2 regions of the Frigoribacterium sp. RIT-PI-h genome follow, and region 2 is predicted to be linked to the other one. Evidence: predicted binding sites of a transcription regulator. Region 2 holds the regulator's gene; the other holds the start of a gene.
What was found. Region 2 encodes HrcA, which represses chaperone genes, less so after heat shock. Its sites were predicted from a motif close to TTNGCACTCGNNNNNNNCGAGTGCNAA; they were not measured.
Positions count from the first base shown of each region.

Region 1 (7,636 bases), on a different contig from region 2:
CGTCTTCGGCCCGGTGCTCGGAGCGATCCTCTTCTTCGTCACCCGTCTGCTGGTGCGGACCCTCGCCGGCGACTTCATCCCGTCGAACATCATGAACGGCCAGCAGGCCGAGCAGTTCTCGTACATCCTCGTCGGCATCGCCCTGATGCTGCTGATCATCTTCAGGCCACAGGGCATCCTCGGAAAGAAGAAGGAGTTGGCGTTCAGTGTCTGACACCTCGAGCACCACCAACGGACCGGCCCCGAGCGGCAGCACGCTGCCCCGCCGCGAGGGCTACGACTACGACCGCAGCGTCCTGCGCTCGAAGCTCACCACGGTCGAGCGGACCCCGGGGTCGGCCAAGCCGGACCCGATCCTCACGGTCGACAACGTCGTCCGACGCTTCGGTGGCATGACCGCCGTCGACGTCGGCCACGTCGAGGTGCAGCGCGGCGCCATCACGGCGCTGATCGGCCCCAACGGCGCCGGCAAGACGACCTTCTTCAACCTGCTGACCGGCTTCGACAAGGCCTCGTCGGCCCCCACGGCGTTCAAGCGCAGCGGCCCGGGCATCGCCAAGTGGGTGTTCGAGGGCAAGGCCATGGGCAACGTCGGCGCCGCCAAGGTCGCCCGCTCGGGCATGGTGCGCACGTTCCAGCTGACCAAGGCGCTCTCGCGGCTCACGGTCATGCAGAACATGCTGCTGGGTGCGAAGGACCAGCCCGGCGAGAACTTCTTCGTCGCGATCGTCGCGCCGCTCTGGCGCAAGCGCGAGCGCGAGATCGAGGCCAAGGCCGAGGACCTCCTCGCCCGGTTCAAGCTGCTCGAGAAGAAGGACGACTTCGCCGGCAGCCTCTCGGGCGGCCAGCGCAAGCTGCTCGAGATGGCCCGCGCCCTGATGAGCGACCCGGCCATGATCATGCTCGACGAGCCGATGGCCGGCGTGAACCCGGCGCTGACGCAGTCGCTGCTGGGGCACATCCAGAGCCTCCGTGACGACGGCACCACGGTGCTCTTCGTCGAACACGACATGCACATGGTCCGCCACATCTCGGACTGGGTGATCGTCATGGCCGAGGGCCGCATCGTGGCCGAGGGCCCGGCCGACACGGTCATGGACGACCAGGCCGTCATCGACGCCTACCTGGGTGCGCACCACGACACCGACCTGGGCGACGACTCACTGCTCGACGACGCCACGCTCGAACAGCTCGAAGAAGAGGTGGCGCGCGAGGACGCGGCCCGCGCGGCCGAGGCGACCAGCGCCTCCTCGTCCACCGGCGGCGTCGCGGGACGCGACCTGCCCGGCCACCCCGACCCCTCGACCCCGCAGGCCACGAACGCGGCCGACGACCAGCTGTCCGACGGACGGCAGAGCGGAGACAAGCGATGAGCACGGCACAGGACGGCGCGGGTGCCCCCACCGCCCCCAAGCACCCGGGCACCGAGAAGTTCGTCGGCGTCGAACCGGTCATGAACGCGACCGACCTCGTCGCCGGCTACCTGCCGGGCGTCAACATCCTCAACGGGTGCGACCTCGTCTGCTACCCCGGCGAGCTGATCGGCATCATCGGCCCGAACGGCGCCGGCAAGTCGACGCTGCTCAAGGCGCTCTTCGGCCAGGTCAAGATCCACTCGGGATCGGTCACCCTCGGCGGCACCGACATCACGAACCTCAAGGCCAACAAGCTGGTCGAGGCGGGCGTCGGCTTCGTGCCGCAGACCAACAACGTGTTCCCCTCGCTCACCATCGAGGAGAACCTGCAGATGGGCATGTTCCTTCGGCCCGCCAAGTTCGCCGAGCGCCTCGAGGTCATCTACGACCTCTTCCCGGTGCTCGCCGATCGTCGCGGCCAGCGCGCCGGGTCGCTCTCGGGCGGCGAGCGCCAGTCGGTCGCCATGGCCCGGGCCCTGATGATGGACCCGAAGGTGCTGCTGCTCGACGAGCCGTCCGCCGGCCTGTCGCCGGTGCGCCAGGACGAGACGTTCATCCGCACCCGCCGCATCAACAAGGCCGGCGTCTCGGTGATCATGGTCGAACAGAACGCCCGCCGCTGCCTGCAGATCTGCGACCGCGGCTACGTCCTCGACCAGGGCCGCAACGCCTACTCGGGCACCGGCCGCGAGTTGGCCGACGACCCCAAGGTCATCGAGCTCTACCTCGGCACCCTGGCGAAGGACGTCGACGCGTCCTGACGACCCCGGTGGCGCCCTGAGGCCCCGATCACGCCCTGGCGTGGTCGGGGCCTCGTGCGTGCGCCCGCCGGGGCGTCGGGGGCTGCGCACCGCGGTTCGTGCAGCACACCCCGTCTCGACGCGGTGCGGTGCACGGAACGCGGTGCGGAGCGGAGCACGGCCCCCACGACCGGTGTGGCCGGGGACGAGGAGGCGCGGTGCCGGAGGGCGCGGACGTCGCGACCCTCCTGCGGTCCGGCACCGCGCCTCCCGGGCACGCCGAAGGGCCCGGCTCCGCGCCTCCCGGGCACGCCGAAGGGCCCGGCACGATGACTCGTGCCGGGCCCCGGGTGGTGCGAGGTGCTGTTATTCGACCTTGCCCTCGATGCCGGTCTGGTAGACGGGCTTGTTGTCGGCGTCGAACGTGTAGACGCCGATCGAGGCGGACGACGGGTCGTTGTTGTCGTTGAACGGTCCGATGCCCGAGGGGCCGGTGTAGTGGATGTCGTCACCGGCGTCGAGCGCGGTCTTGCAGTCCGCGTACGTGGTGCACTCGGTGCCGCCGTTCGCACCGGAGACCGCGGCCATGTTGGCCTGGATCGTCCCGGCGTCGGTGCCGCCACCGGCCTGCGCCGCGAGGGCGGTCAGGATGACGGCGTCGTACGACTCTGCCGCGTACGAGAAGTCGGCCAGCTCGCCGCCCTCGCTCGCCTGGTAGCCGGCCACGAGCTTCGACTTGAAGTCGGCACTGGCGTCGGCACCGGGGATCGTGCCCTTGGCGCCCTCGAGGGTGCCGGGCTCGAAGTCGGCGCTGTAGTCGGCCGTGTTGCCGTCGGACATGTAGACCTTGCTCATGTCCCAGCCCTGGCTCTTGAGCTCGGGCACGATCGACTTGGTCTCGTCGAAGGCCAGGATGACGATCGCGTCGGGCTCGGCGGCGATGGCCGCGGACACCTCGGACGAGAACGTGGTCTGACCGGGGGGGAACTCCTCGCCCTTGCCGGTGCCGCCGTAGACGACGGTGCCGCCCGAGCTCTCGATCGACTTCTGCGTCGAGTCGCGGAGACCCGTCCCGTAGGTGTCGTTGAAGACGAGGAACGCGACGTTGGCGTTGCCGTCGGCCGTGATCTGCTGGCCGAGCGCCGAACCCTGCACCGAGTCCGGCGGAGCCGTCCGGTAGTAGTACGACGAGTAGCCGCTGAGCGAGCTCGCCGTGTTGGCCGGCGAGATCTCGATGATGCAGTTGCTGGTGAGCTGGTCGACCACGTTGAGCGTGACGCTCGACGACTCGGCACCGAGCACGACGGGCACCTTGGCGTCGATCAGTTCCGTCGCGGCGTTGCTCGACACGGTCATGTCGTTGCTGTCGCCCGAGTCGGTGCTGGTCGAGATCTCGGCGGGTTGGTCGAGCACGCCGCCGGCGGCGTTGATGTCGCTGATGGCCAGGTTCGCCCCCGCGATGGCGGGCGGGCCGAGGTAGGCCAGGGTTCCGGTCAGCGGCAGCATGGTGCCGATCGCGAAGGGATCGGTGCTGGGCGTCCCGACCTCGCACTTGGCGGCGGGATCGGCCTTGGCCGACGACGACGACGAGGCGTCGTCAGAGGGAGATGCCGTCGAACAGGCAGCGAGCAGCACGGAGGCTGCGCCGGCGAGAGCCAGTGCTCGGAGGGCGGTGCTGGATCGGATCATCCGTGGAACCCTTTCGTGGACAGCGGCAGTGCAGCCCGACCGGTGGCGGTCGAACCTGCCGCGATTGGTCCGAAACTAGGGGTCGAATGTTTCTGGCGTGTGTTCTCGACGTCAAAGTGACGTTTCGTTAGCCATTCGTGACTTTGCGAGGGATGGTCGCTTCTAGGCGGTCGGTGCCACCGCGACCGGTCGACGTGACCGCCGCCCCGCACGCACCATGTCGACGGTGAGCACGATCGAGGCGACCCAGACGATCTCGAAGCCGACCCATCGCGCCGCCGACATGTGCTCTCCGAGCACGACGACACCCACGACGAACTGCAGCACGGGGGCGACGTACTGCGTCAGGCCCACGGTCGTCAGGGGCAGCCGACGCGTCGCCGAGGCGAAGAGCAGCAGCGGCACGGCCGTGATCACGCCCGTGCCGATCGTCGCGAGGGTGTGCCCGACGCTCACGGTGCCCAGCACGACGCCGCCCCCGAGGCCCGTCACGTGCAGCACGATCAGGGTGACGGCCGCGAAGGGTGCGATCCACAGCGTCTCGAGCGTGAGCCCGCCGACCGCGTCGACCCGACCACCGACCTGCTTCTTCACCAGGCCGTAGAGCCCGAACGAGAACGCGAGGACGAGCGAGATGGACGGGGGCCTGCCCGCCCCGATCGCGATCACGAGGACGGCGACGGCACTCAGCCCGACGGCCACCCACTGGGTCGTGCGCAGCCGTTCACGCAGCACCACCACGCCGAGGAGGACCGTCACGATCGGGTTGATGAAGTACCCCAGGGCCGCCTCGACCACGTGCCCGCTGAGCGTCGCCGAGATGAAGACCGTCCAGTTGACGACGATGAACGCCCCCGCCAGCCCCATGGTGCCCACCACGCGGGGCTGCCGCAGCAGAGCGAGGAACGAGCGCAGCGCCCCCGCCACGACGAGCAGCACCGCGCAGAAGACGAGCGAGAACAGCACCCGCCACGCGACGATCTCGAACGGGCCGGCCGGGGCCAACAGCAGGAAGTACACCGGCAGCACACCCCAGAGCCCGTAGGCCCCCAGGGCGTAGGCCAGGCCCGCCCCGCCGGCCCCGGCGACGCCGAGCCCCGAGGTCGGGGCGGAGGGGGACGAGGAGGCGCGGGTCGAGGTCACCAGGCGACTCTAGGTCGCTGCGCCCGTCGCCGGAACGGCCACTCCTGCCACCGTGGATCGATCGACGGACGATCACGCCTGGGGACGAGCGGAGGCCGGCGGCCACGTCGCCCACACGCCGAAGGCCCCTGCCGGAGCAGGGGCCGTCGGGACGGCGCCCGGGGTCGCGGGGCACGGCCGGAGCCGTGCCGGGGTGCTAGCGGACGATGCCCGCCAGGACGTCGCGAGCCGAGAGCACGAGCAAGTCTTCTCCGCCGTACTTCACCTCGGTTCCGCCGTACTTGCTGTAGATGACCTTGTCGCCGGTGGCGACGTCGGGCGGCACGCGGTTGCCGTTGTCATCGATGCGGCCCGGGCCGACCGCCACCACTTCACCCTCTTGGGGCTTCTCTTTGGCGGTGTCGGGGATCACGAGACCCGAAGCAGTGGTCTGCTCGGCTTCGACCTGACGAATGACGATGCGATCTTCGAGCGGCTTGATGCTGACCGACACGGGTGACCTCTTCTTTCTCGGTGCTACGAAAACATGGGGGCTGGCACTTGCCGGGGGCGAGTGCCAGAACAACTGTAGGACGAGACTGGCACTCGGTCAATCCGAGTGCCAACGCGTCGGCCCGCGTGCGTCACACTGGACGACATGGATTCCTCCGCGCTGCTCGAAGTCCTCTCGCCCGAGGGGCTGCGGCTGCTCGACTCGCTGCCGACGGGCGGAGCCACCGGCGACGACGTCGTCGGGACGGTGGCCGCGTTGCGCAAGCAGGGCCACTCCCCCGCCCTCGCGTCGGCGGTGCTCACCCAGGCCCGGCCCCGAGGCCGGGCGACCGCCAAGGTCGGCGCGTTCGCGCGCCGCATGCTGTTCGCCGAGGCGGGCCTCGAACAGGCCACGCGCCTCCCGGTCGCCGCCCGCCACGCCGGACGCCACGCCGCGGCGGGCACCGGCAGCGTGGCCGACCTCGGCCGCGGCACCGGGGGCGACGCCCTCGCGTTCGCCGCGCTCGCCCTCGACGTGCTCGCCGTCGACCGCGACGAGGCCACCGCGGCCGTCGCCTCGTACACCCTCGCGCCGTGGCCGTCGTCGCGGGTCGAGCAGGGGGACGCCGAGACGACCGACCTCGGGGGCGTCGAGGGCGTCTTCCTCGACCCGGCGCGACGCCCCTCCGGCCACAGCGCCACCAAGCGCCTCGCCGATCCGGCCGACTGGTCCCCCGGCCTCGACGTCGCCTTCGGCTTCGCCGACCGCCTGCCCACCGGCGTCAAGCTCGGCCCGGGCGTCGACCGCGAGCTGTTGCCGACCGACGCCGAGTGCCAGTGGATCTCGGTCGACCGCGACGTGGTCGAGGTGGGCGTGTGGTTCGGCCCGCTCGCGCGGCCGGGGGTGGGCCGGTCCGCGCTGGTGATCGCCGCCTCCGGGGCATCCGAGCTGACGGCCGCCGCCGACTCGGACGACGTGGACCCGGGTGACCTCGGCGAGTACCTCTACGAGCCCGACGGTGCCGTCATCCGGGCGCGCCTGATCGGCGACCTGGCCCGGTCGATCGACGCCCGCATGATCAGTCGCGACATCGCCTGGCTGACGACGGAGGCGCGGGTCGACACCCCCTTCGCGCAGGGTTTCCGCGTGCTCGAGACCTTCCCGCTCGACGAGCGGACGCTGAAGCGCGAGCTGCGGGCGCGGGGCATCGGCCGCCTCGAGATCAAGAAGCGCGGGGTCGACGTCGACCCCGCGACGTTCCGCAAGCGCCTGTCGCTGCAGGGCACCGGGTCGGCGACCCTCGTGCTGACCCGGGTCGCGGGGCGGCACACGGCCCTGCTCTGCGAGCGCCTGGTCTGAGCCTTCCGGCCGTCATGCACGAGTGGGCAGAAGACGTCGTTCGCCGGCGGCGCGGGAACGACATCTTCTGCCCACTCGATGCCCCACCGAGGTGAGGCGACGGTCAGTACCCGCCGTAGTAGTCGGAACTCGACGAGAAGCCGGCGATCCAGAGGCCGAAGGCCACCCAGCCGATGATGATCAACGCGATGCCGGCGTAGCCGACGATCAGCCCGGTGAGCCAGAACCCGCGGGCGTGACGCTCACGCGACATGCCCAGGTGCCCGAGCACGACGCCGGCGATGGACGCCACGATCGAGAGCCCGAAGGTGAAGGGTGCGAGCACGACGCCGGCGATCGAGCCGATCATCGAGAGCAGGCTGAGCAGTCGAGGGGGCTGAGCAGCACCCGCTGAGGCGTACGGCGGGTAGGGCGATCCGTAGGGCTGCTGGCCGTACTGGGCACCGGGCTGGCCCTGCTGACCCTGCTGACCGTACTGTCCACTGGGCTGACCCTGCTGGCCATACTGTCCACCGGGCTGACCCTGCTGGCCGAACGACTGCTGACCGTACGGCGCACCGGGCTGACCGGAGGGCTGCTGAGCCTGCGGCTGCTGGCCGTGACCCTGCGGCTGGCCGTAGCCCGGCTGACCCTGCGGCTGGCCGTAGCCCGGCTGAGCCTGCGGCTGGCCGTAGCCCGACTGCTGACCCTGCGGCTGGCCGTACCCGGGCTGCTGGCCGTATCCGGGCTGCTGGCCGTAGCCAGGCTGCGGGCCGTAGCCCTGCTGCCCGTAGCCCTGCTGCCCGTACCCCGCCGGCGGCTGCACACCCGGCTGGCCG
Region 1 is NZ_LHOZ01000113.1:7,866-15,501, reverse strand. It holds gene AEQ27_RS15085 (branched-chain amino acid ABC transporter permease) at 1-214, shown strand, start outside; gene AEQ27_RS15080 (ABC transporter ATP-binding protein) at 258-1,373, shown strand; gene AEQ27_RS15075 (ABC transporter ATP-binding protein) at 1,454-2,176, shown strand; gene AEQ27_RS15070 (ABC transporter substrate-binding protein) at 2,522-3,844, opposite strand; gene rarD (EamA family transporter RarD) at 4,007-4,987, opposite strand; gene groES (co-chaperone GroES) at 5,184-5,480, opposite strand; gene AEQ27_RS15055 (hypothetical protein) at 5,625-6,818, shown strand; gene AEQ27_RS15050 (DUF4190 domain-containing protein) at 6,922-7,636, opposite strand, start outside.
Region 1: groES (co-chaperone GroES) is a predicted target of HrcA. The motif match lies at 5,566-5,592, and genes of this name have one in related genera.

Region 2 (7,636 bases):
GGCCCCCCCCGGCCCGACGCCCGCTCGGTCGCCCGGGCGTGGGAGAATCGAGCGGTCCCCCCGCCCACCACCCCCAGAGGATCGTGTGAGTCCCCAAGCAACCCGCGCACTCGAGCCGGCGTCGACCGAGCCCGAGTCCCTCCGCAACTTCTGCATCATCGCGCACATCGACCACGGCAAGTCGACCCTGGCCGACCGCATGCTCGGCATCACCGGCGTGGTCGAGTCGCGCGCGATGCGTGCCCAGTACCTCGACCGCATGGACATCGAGCGCGAGCGCGGCATCACGATCAAGAGCCAGGCCGTGCGCATGCCGTGGGAGCGCAACGGCGAGACCTTCGCACTCAACATGATCGACACCCCCGGCCACGTCGACTTCAGCTACGAGGTCTCCCGCTCGCTGGCCGCCTGCGAGGGCGCGATCCTGCTGGTCGACGCGGCCCAGGGCATCGAGGCGCAGACCCTGGCGAACCTCTACCTGGCGCTCGAGAACGACCTCGAGATCATCCCGGTGCTCAACAAGATCGACCTCCCGGCGGCCGACCCCGACAAGTACGCCGCCGAGCTGGCGGGCCTGATCGGCGGCGACCCCGCCGACGTCCTGCGCGTCAGCGGCAAGACCGGCATGGGCGTCGAAGAGCTCCTCGACCGCGTGGTCGACCGCATCCCCTCGCCCGTCGGCGTCAAGGACGCACCGCCCCGGGCGATGATCTTCGACTCGGTCTACGACAGCTACCGCGGCGTCGTCACCTACATCCGCATGATCGACGGCACCCTGCACCCTCGCGAGAAGGTGCAGATGATGTCCACGAAGTCGACGCACGACATCCTCGAGATCGGCGTCTCGTCGCCCGAGCCCGTCCCCAGCCAGGGGCTGTCGGTCGGCGAGGTCGGCTACCTCATCACCGGCGTGAAGGACGTCCGCCTGTCGAAGGTGGGCGACACCGTCACGACGGCGGCCAAGCCCGCGACCGAGGCGCTCAGCGGCTACACCGAGCCGCTGCCCATGGTCTTCTCGGGGCTCTACCCGATCGACGGCAGCGACTACCCCATCCTGCGCGAGGCCCTCGACAAGCTCAAGCTGTCGGACGCTGCGCTCGTGTACGAGCCCGAGACCTCGGTGGCCCTGGGGTTCGGCTTCCGTTGCGGGTTCCTCGGCCTGCTGCACCTCGAGATCGTCACCGAGCGCCTCGAGCGTGAGTTCGGCCTCGACCTCATCACGACGGCGCCGAGCGTCATCTACGAGGTCACCACCGAAGACAGGCAGACCGTCACGGTCACCAACCCCAGCGAGTTCCCGGGCGGCAAGATCACCAGCGTCAGCGAGCCCATGGTCAAGGCGGGCATCCTCGCGCCGAAGGACTACGTCGGCGTGATCATGGAGCTCTGCCAACAGCGCCGCGGCACCCTGCTCGGCATGGAGTACCTCGGTGAGGACAGGGTCGAGATCCGCTACGCGATGCCCCTCGGCGAGATCGTGTTCGACTTCTTCGACAGCCTCAAGTCGAAGACCGCGGGCTACGCCAGCCTCGACTACGAACCGATCGGCGACCAAGAGGCCGACCTGGTCAAGGTCGACATCCTGCTGCAGGGCGAACAGGTCGACGCGTTCAGCGCGATCGTGCACCGCGACAAGGCCTACGCCTACGGGGTCCTCATGACGGGCCGGCTGCGCGAGCTCATCCCGAGGCAGCAGTTCGAGGTGCCCATCCAGGCCGCCATCGGTGCCCGGATCATCGCCCGCGAGAGCATCCGCGCCATGCGCAAGGACGTCCTGGCCAAGTGCTACGGCGGCGACATCTCGCGCAAGCGCAAGCTGCTCGAGAAGCAGAAAGAGGGCAAGAAGCGCATGAAGACCATCGGTCGGGTCGACGTGCCCCAAGAGGCCTTCATCGCCGCCCTCAGCGGCGACGTCGAGAAGAAAGACAAGAAGTAGGGCGCATGCGTCGAGCCACCCACACCGAGACCCGCACGACCTACGGCGAGGTCGGGGCGACGCAGGCCCCCGACCTCATGCAGTACCCGCCGAAGGGCTTCAAGCCGGCCGAGTACCGGGCCCGCGTCGGCCACGGCGACGCCCGCTTCGCCGCGGCCTGGATCGCCACCATGACCTGGCAGATCCAGGAGCGCAGCGGCATCCGTGTCCGGGTCGACAGCGTGCCGCCGGCCGACGAGAGCGAGTACACGCCCGTCCAGTTCGACGAGCACGGGCAACCGGTCGACGCGGCCGAGTGGGCGACCGCGCGGGACGAGTCGCGGTACTCGCCCGACGGCACGCCCCTCCTCACGGCGGGCACGACGGCCACGCCCAGCATCGAGGCCTACGGGCGCACGGTCGAGGCGCCGGTCCGCGTCGTCTACGTCATCGACGAACCGAAGCGCAAGGGCTTCGCGTACGGAACCCTCGACGGCCACCCCGAGAGCGGCGAGGAGTCCTGGATCGTCGACCAGACCGACGACGGTTCGGTCTGGCTCTCCATCCGGTCGTTCTCGAAGCCGTCGAGCGCGAAGTGGCGCCTCGTGGCACCCTTCCTGCGACGCACGCAGGCGCAGTACACGAAGCGGTACCTGCGGGCCCTGAGCCTCAACGACAAGGGCGAGCAGACCGACGAGGTCGTCGTCGTCGAGGACACCGAGGCCGGGGTCGGCGATCCCCGCGGTGACGACCGGCCCCCGACCGGCCCGCGCGGCGACGCCTCGGGAACCGGCGCCTGACGGTGCCCGGAGCCCTTCCCCTCGGCGATCCCGCCCCCGTCGACGGACGCCTGCCCGAGACCGTCGCGGTCGGCGCGGACGACCGCAACTTCGGGGTCTACCTGCACGTCCCGTTCTGCCGTGTGCGCTGCGGGTACTGCGACTTCAACACGTACACGGGCGACGAACTGCGGGGCGCGCGCCGGGACGACTACGCCGGGCAGGCCGTCGCCGAGATCGAGCTCGGGGGCCGGGTGCTGCGCGAGGCGGGGCTGCCGCCGCGCCGCGCCTCCTCGGTGTTCTTCGGCGGGGGCACCCCGACGATGCTGCCCTCGGGCGACCTCACGTCGATGCTGCACGCGATGGTCGACACCTGGGGTCTCGAGCCGGGTGCCGAGGTGACGACCGAGGCGAACCCCGACTCGGTCGACGCCGCGTACCTGCAGCAGCTCGCCGACGCCGGTTTCACGCGCGTCAGCTTCGGCATGCAGTCGGCCGTGCCGAGCGTGCTCGCCACCCTCGAGCGCACGCACGATCCCGAGCGCATCCCGTTCGTGGTGCGCTGGGCGCGCGACGCCGGGCTCGACGTCAGCCTCGACCTCATCTACGGCACGCCCGGCGAGACCCTCGACGACTGGAGGCGTTCGCTCGACGTCGCCCTCGAGCAGCAGCCCGACCACCTCTCGGCCTATTCGCTGATCGTCGAGGACGGCACGAAGCTCGCCCGCCAGATCAAGCGGGGCGAGGTCCCGATGCCCGACGACGACACCGCCGCCGACATGTACGAGATCGCGGACGACCGGCTCGCCGCGGCAGGGTACGACTGGTACGAGGTCAGCAACTGGTCCCGGGGTGTCGAACATCGCTCCCGACACAACCTGGCCTACTGGCAGGGCCACGACTGGTGGGGCGTCGGCCCGGGCGCGCACAGCCACGTCGGTGGCGTCCGCTGGTGGAACGTCAAGCACCCGGCCGCCTACCAGCAGCGCATGGCCGCGGGCGAGTCGCCGGCCGCCGGGCGCGAGACCCTCGACGACGAGACCCGTCGGGTCGAGCGCGTCCTGCTCGGGGTGCGCATCCGCGAGGGGCTGCCGACCTCCGGGCTCGACGACGACGGTCGCCAGGCGGTCGCCGGCCTCATCGCCGACGGCTGGGTCGAGGGGCGCCCGGCCCTGCAGGGTCGCGTGGTGCTCACCCGCGAAGGTCGCCTGATGGCCGACGCCGTCGTGCGGCGCCTGCTGCCCGACTGACCGCGCACCCACCTCCTGCGCCTCGCGCACGGCGGACCGAGGAGGCGCGGGCCGGGAACGCAGGAGGCGCGGCTCCCGGGGGAGTCGCGCCTCGCGTCGTGCCCGTCCGGGCCGGTCGACCGTCTACTTGATGAACTCGATGGTCAGCGGGTACTTGTACCACTGGCCCTTGTTGGCCGCGACGGCGGCGATGATCGAGAAGATGACGACGAGGATGCCGGCGACGAGTGCGAGAACGCCGCCGATGACGATGACCGTCAGGATCGCCGAGATCACGTAGACGATGGCCATGGTGATCTGGAAGTTCAGCGCCGTCTTGGTGTGCTCCCGGATGAACGGGCCGCGGTCCTTGAGCACGAGGTAGCCGACGAGCGCCGGGACGAACGCGAAGATGATGCCGCCGAGGTGGATGAGCGTGGCCCAGAGCTTCTCGTCCTCAGGGCGCATGGGCTGGACGGGCTGCGGCTGGTAGCCGGGCTGCTGACCGTAGCCGGGGCCGGGCTGCTGGCCCTGACCGAAGGGCTGACCGGGCTGCTGGCCTTGGCCGTAGGGCTGGCCGGGCTGCCCGTTCTGGCCGGGCTGACCGTTCTGCGGGCCGTTCGGCTGGGCGGGAGGGGTCTCGGTCATGGCTGCACCTGTTCGTGAGTGTCCTGCGGATGTCCCCGCCACCCTAGGGCAGCCGGGCGCGGCGCGAGTAGGCCTCGCGACGGAGGTGTCGTACGATTGGCAGTCCGGCACGGCGAGTGCCAGGCCCGGTCGCCCGGCGTGCGGACGACCCGGGGGGCGTCGAGCGAAGAGAGGTGCGTCATGGTCTCCGAACGCGGTCTCGAAGTGCTGCGCGTCATCGTGCACGACTACGTCGCGTCCCGCGAGCCGGTGGGGTCCAAGTCCATCGTCGAGCGACACCAGTTCGGCGTCTCGGCGGCGACGATCCGCAACGACATGGCGCTGCTCGAAGAAGAAGAGCTCATCGCGGCCCCGCACACCTCGTCGGGTCGCGTGCCGACCGACAAGGGCTACCGGCTCTTCGTCAACCAGCTCGCCGACCTGCGACCGCTCAGCGCCGCCCAGCGTCAGGCCATCGAGACCTTCCTCGGCGACTCCACCGACCTCGACGAGGTGCTGGGTCGGACGGTCCGTCTGCTGTCGCAGCTCACCAACCAGGTGGCGCTGGTGCAGTACCCCACCTTCTCCCGGGCCCGCGTGCGTCACGTCGAGCTGGTCAGCCTGGGCGACGGCCGCGTCATGACGGTGCTCATCACCGACAGCGGCCAGGTCGAGCAGCGGGTCGTCGACATCCGCACCACCGTCGACGAGTCCTTCCTGTCCGAGCTGCGGGCCGCCATCAACGCCGCGGTCGGCGGACGGCCCCTGGGCGAGGCGTCCACGGCCCTCACCGACCTGCCGACGCGCTTCCGCCCCGACCTCGCGGCGGTCGTCGGCGTCGTCGTCGCGAGCCTCACCGAGCAGATCGCCGCCGGACGCCAGGACCGCCTCGTCATGGCCGGCGCGGCGAACCTCGTGCGCACGGGCGACGACTTCAGCGGCGACCTCTTCCCGGTGCTCGAGGCGATCGAAGAGCAGGTCGCGCTGCTGCGGTTGTTCGGCGAGATGCAACTCGACGCCGTCGACGTGGCCGCGAGCATCGGGCGTGAAAACGCCTCGTTCGGGTTGTCGCAGGCGTCGGTGCTGGCCAGCGGGTACTCGACGCAGGGCAGCGAGATCGCGAGGCTCGGCGTCCTCGGGCCCATGCGCATGGACTACTCGACCAACATGGCGGCGGTGCGTGCCGTCGCCCGCTACCTGTCGTCGCTGCTCGCCGAACGGTAGCCGACGCCGACGGCCCCGGCCGTCCCACGACCCCCATCCCCGTCCCGGTCCGCCGGGCCCGGCCCCGCCGGGAAGACCACCACACCACACCAGAGGCAGACGAGAACCAGTGGCAGATCATTACGACGTCCTCGGAGTCGACCGTCAGGCGACCCCGGAAGAGATCAAGAAGGCGTACCGCAAGCTCGCCCGCGAGCTGCACCCCGACGTCAACCCCAGCCCCGAGGCGTCCGAACGCTTCAAGGACGTCACGCACGCCTACGACGTGCTCAGCGATCCGCAGCAGCGCGAACGGTACGACCTCGGCCCGCAGCCCGGTTTCGGTGGCGGCGGAGGAGGCGGGGCCGCCGGCTTCGGCGACATCTTCGACGCGTTCTTCGGCGGCGGGGGTGGCCAGGGTCAGCGCCAGGGCCCGCGGTCGCGACGCGAGCGAGGGCAGGACGCCCTGCTGCGCCTCGAGGTCGACCTCGAGGACATCGTCTTCGGCACCCAGCGCGACATCGAGGTCGACACGGCCGTCCTCTGCGACACGTGCAGCGGCTCGTGCTGCGCGCCCGGCACGTCGCCGCAGACCTGCGACATCTGCGGTGGCTCCGGCCAGATCCAGCGCACCGTGCGCTCCCTGCTCGGCAACGTCATGACGTCGAGCCCGTGCGGCACCTGCCGGGGCTACGGCACCGTCATCCCGAACCCCTGCCCGACCTGCCAGGGGCAGGGCCGCGTACGGGCCCGTCGCTCGATCCCCATCGACATCCCCGCGGGCGTCGACACGGGCCTCAGGCTCCAACTGCCCGGCCAGGGCGAGGTCGGCCAGGCCGGCGGCCCGAACGGCGACCTCTACCTCGAGGTCAAGGTGCGCCACCACGACACGTACAGCCGCAACGGCGACGACCTGCTGGCGACGCTCGAGGTGCAGATGGCCGACGCCATCCTCGGCACGTCGACGACGCTCACCGGGCTCGACGGCGAGATCGAGGTCGAGATCAGGCCCGGCACCCAGAGCGCCGACATCATCACCGTGAAGGACCGCGGGATCACGCGTCTGCGCGGAACGGGTCGCGGCGACCTCAAGATCGGCGTCCAGGTGGTCACCCCGACCAAGCTCAGCCACAAAGAGCGCGAGCTGATCGAGAAGTTCGCCTCCGGTCGGCGCTCCCCGGCTCCCGAGTTGTCGCACTTCCAACAGGGCCTCTTCGGCAAGTTGCGCGACCGCTTCCTGAACTTCTGATCGTGGCGCACTTCTACCTGGTCGACGACCTGGTCGCCGCCGACGTCGGCGGGACCGTCGAGCTGACCGGTTCCGAGGCCCGGCACGCGGTCACGGTCAGCCGCGTGCGGGTGGGCGAGGCACTCACCCTCGGCAACGGTCGGGGCTTGGTCGTCCAGGGCGAGGTGACCGAGGCGGCTCCCGAGCGCTTGGTGCTGCTCTCGACGCGGGTGGTGCGGCACGAGCCGCCGACGACGCGGCTGGTCCTCGCCCAGGCCCTCGCCAAGGGCGATCGCGACGAGCTCGCGGTGCAGGCCGCGACCGAGCTCGGCGTCGACGAGATCGTGCCGTGGGCCGCGGCCCGCAGCATCTCCCGGTGGGAGGGCCCCAAGGTCGCCAAGGGGCTCACCCGCTGGTCGACGATCGTGCGCGAGGCGACCAAGCAGTCCATCCGTCCGTGGGCACCCGAGGTGTCCGGGCTCGCGACGACGCGGCTGCTGGCCGAGCGCGCCTCCCGCGATCTCGCGCTCGCGCTCGAGCCGGCTGCCGAGCCGGCGCCGACGGCGGTCGACCTGACCGCGGGGGGCGGGGTGCCCGCCCGCGTCGTCGTGGTCGTCGGTCCCGAGGGCGGGGGGTCGCCCGCCCGACTGCAGCA
Region 2 is NZ_LHOZ01000067.1:145-7,780, forward strand. It holds gene lepA (translation elongation factor 4) at 86-1,936, shown strand; gene AEQ27_RS08265 (DUF1990 family protein) at 1,942-2,715, shown strand; gene hemW (radical SAM family heme chaperone HemW) at 2,718-3,944, shown strand; gene AEQ27_RS18305 (DUF4870 domain-containing protein) at 4,068-4,571, opposite strand; gene hrcA (heat-inducible transcriptional repressor HrcA) at 4,752-5,774, shown strand; gene dnaJ (molecular chaperone DnaJ) at 5,884-7,002, shown strand; gene AEQ27_RS08290 (16S rRNA (uracil(1498)-N(3))-methyltransferase) at 7,005-7,636, shown strand, end outside.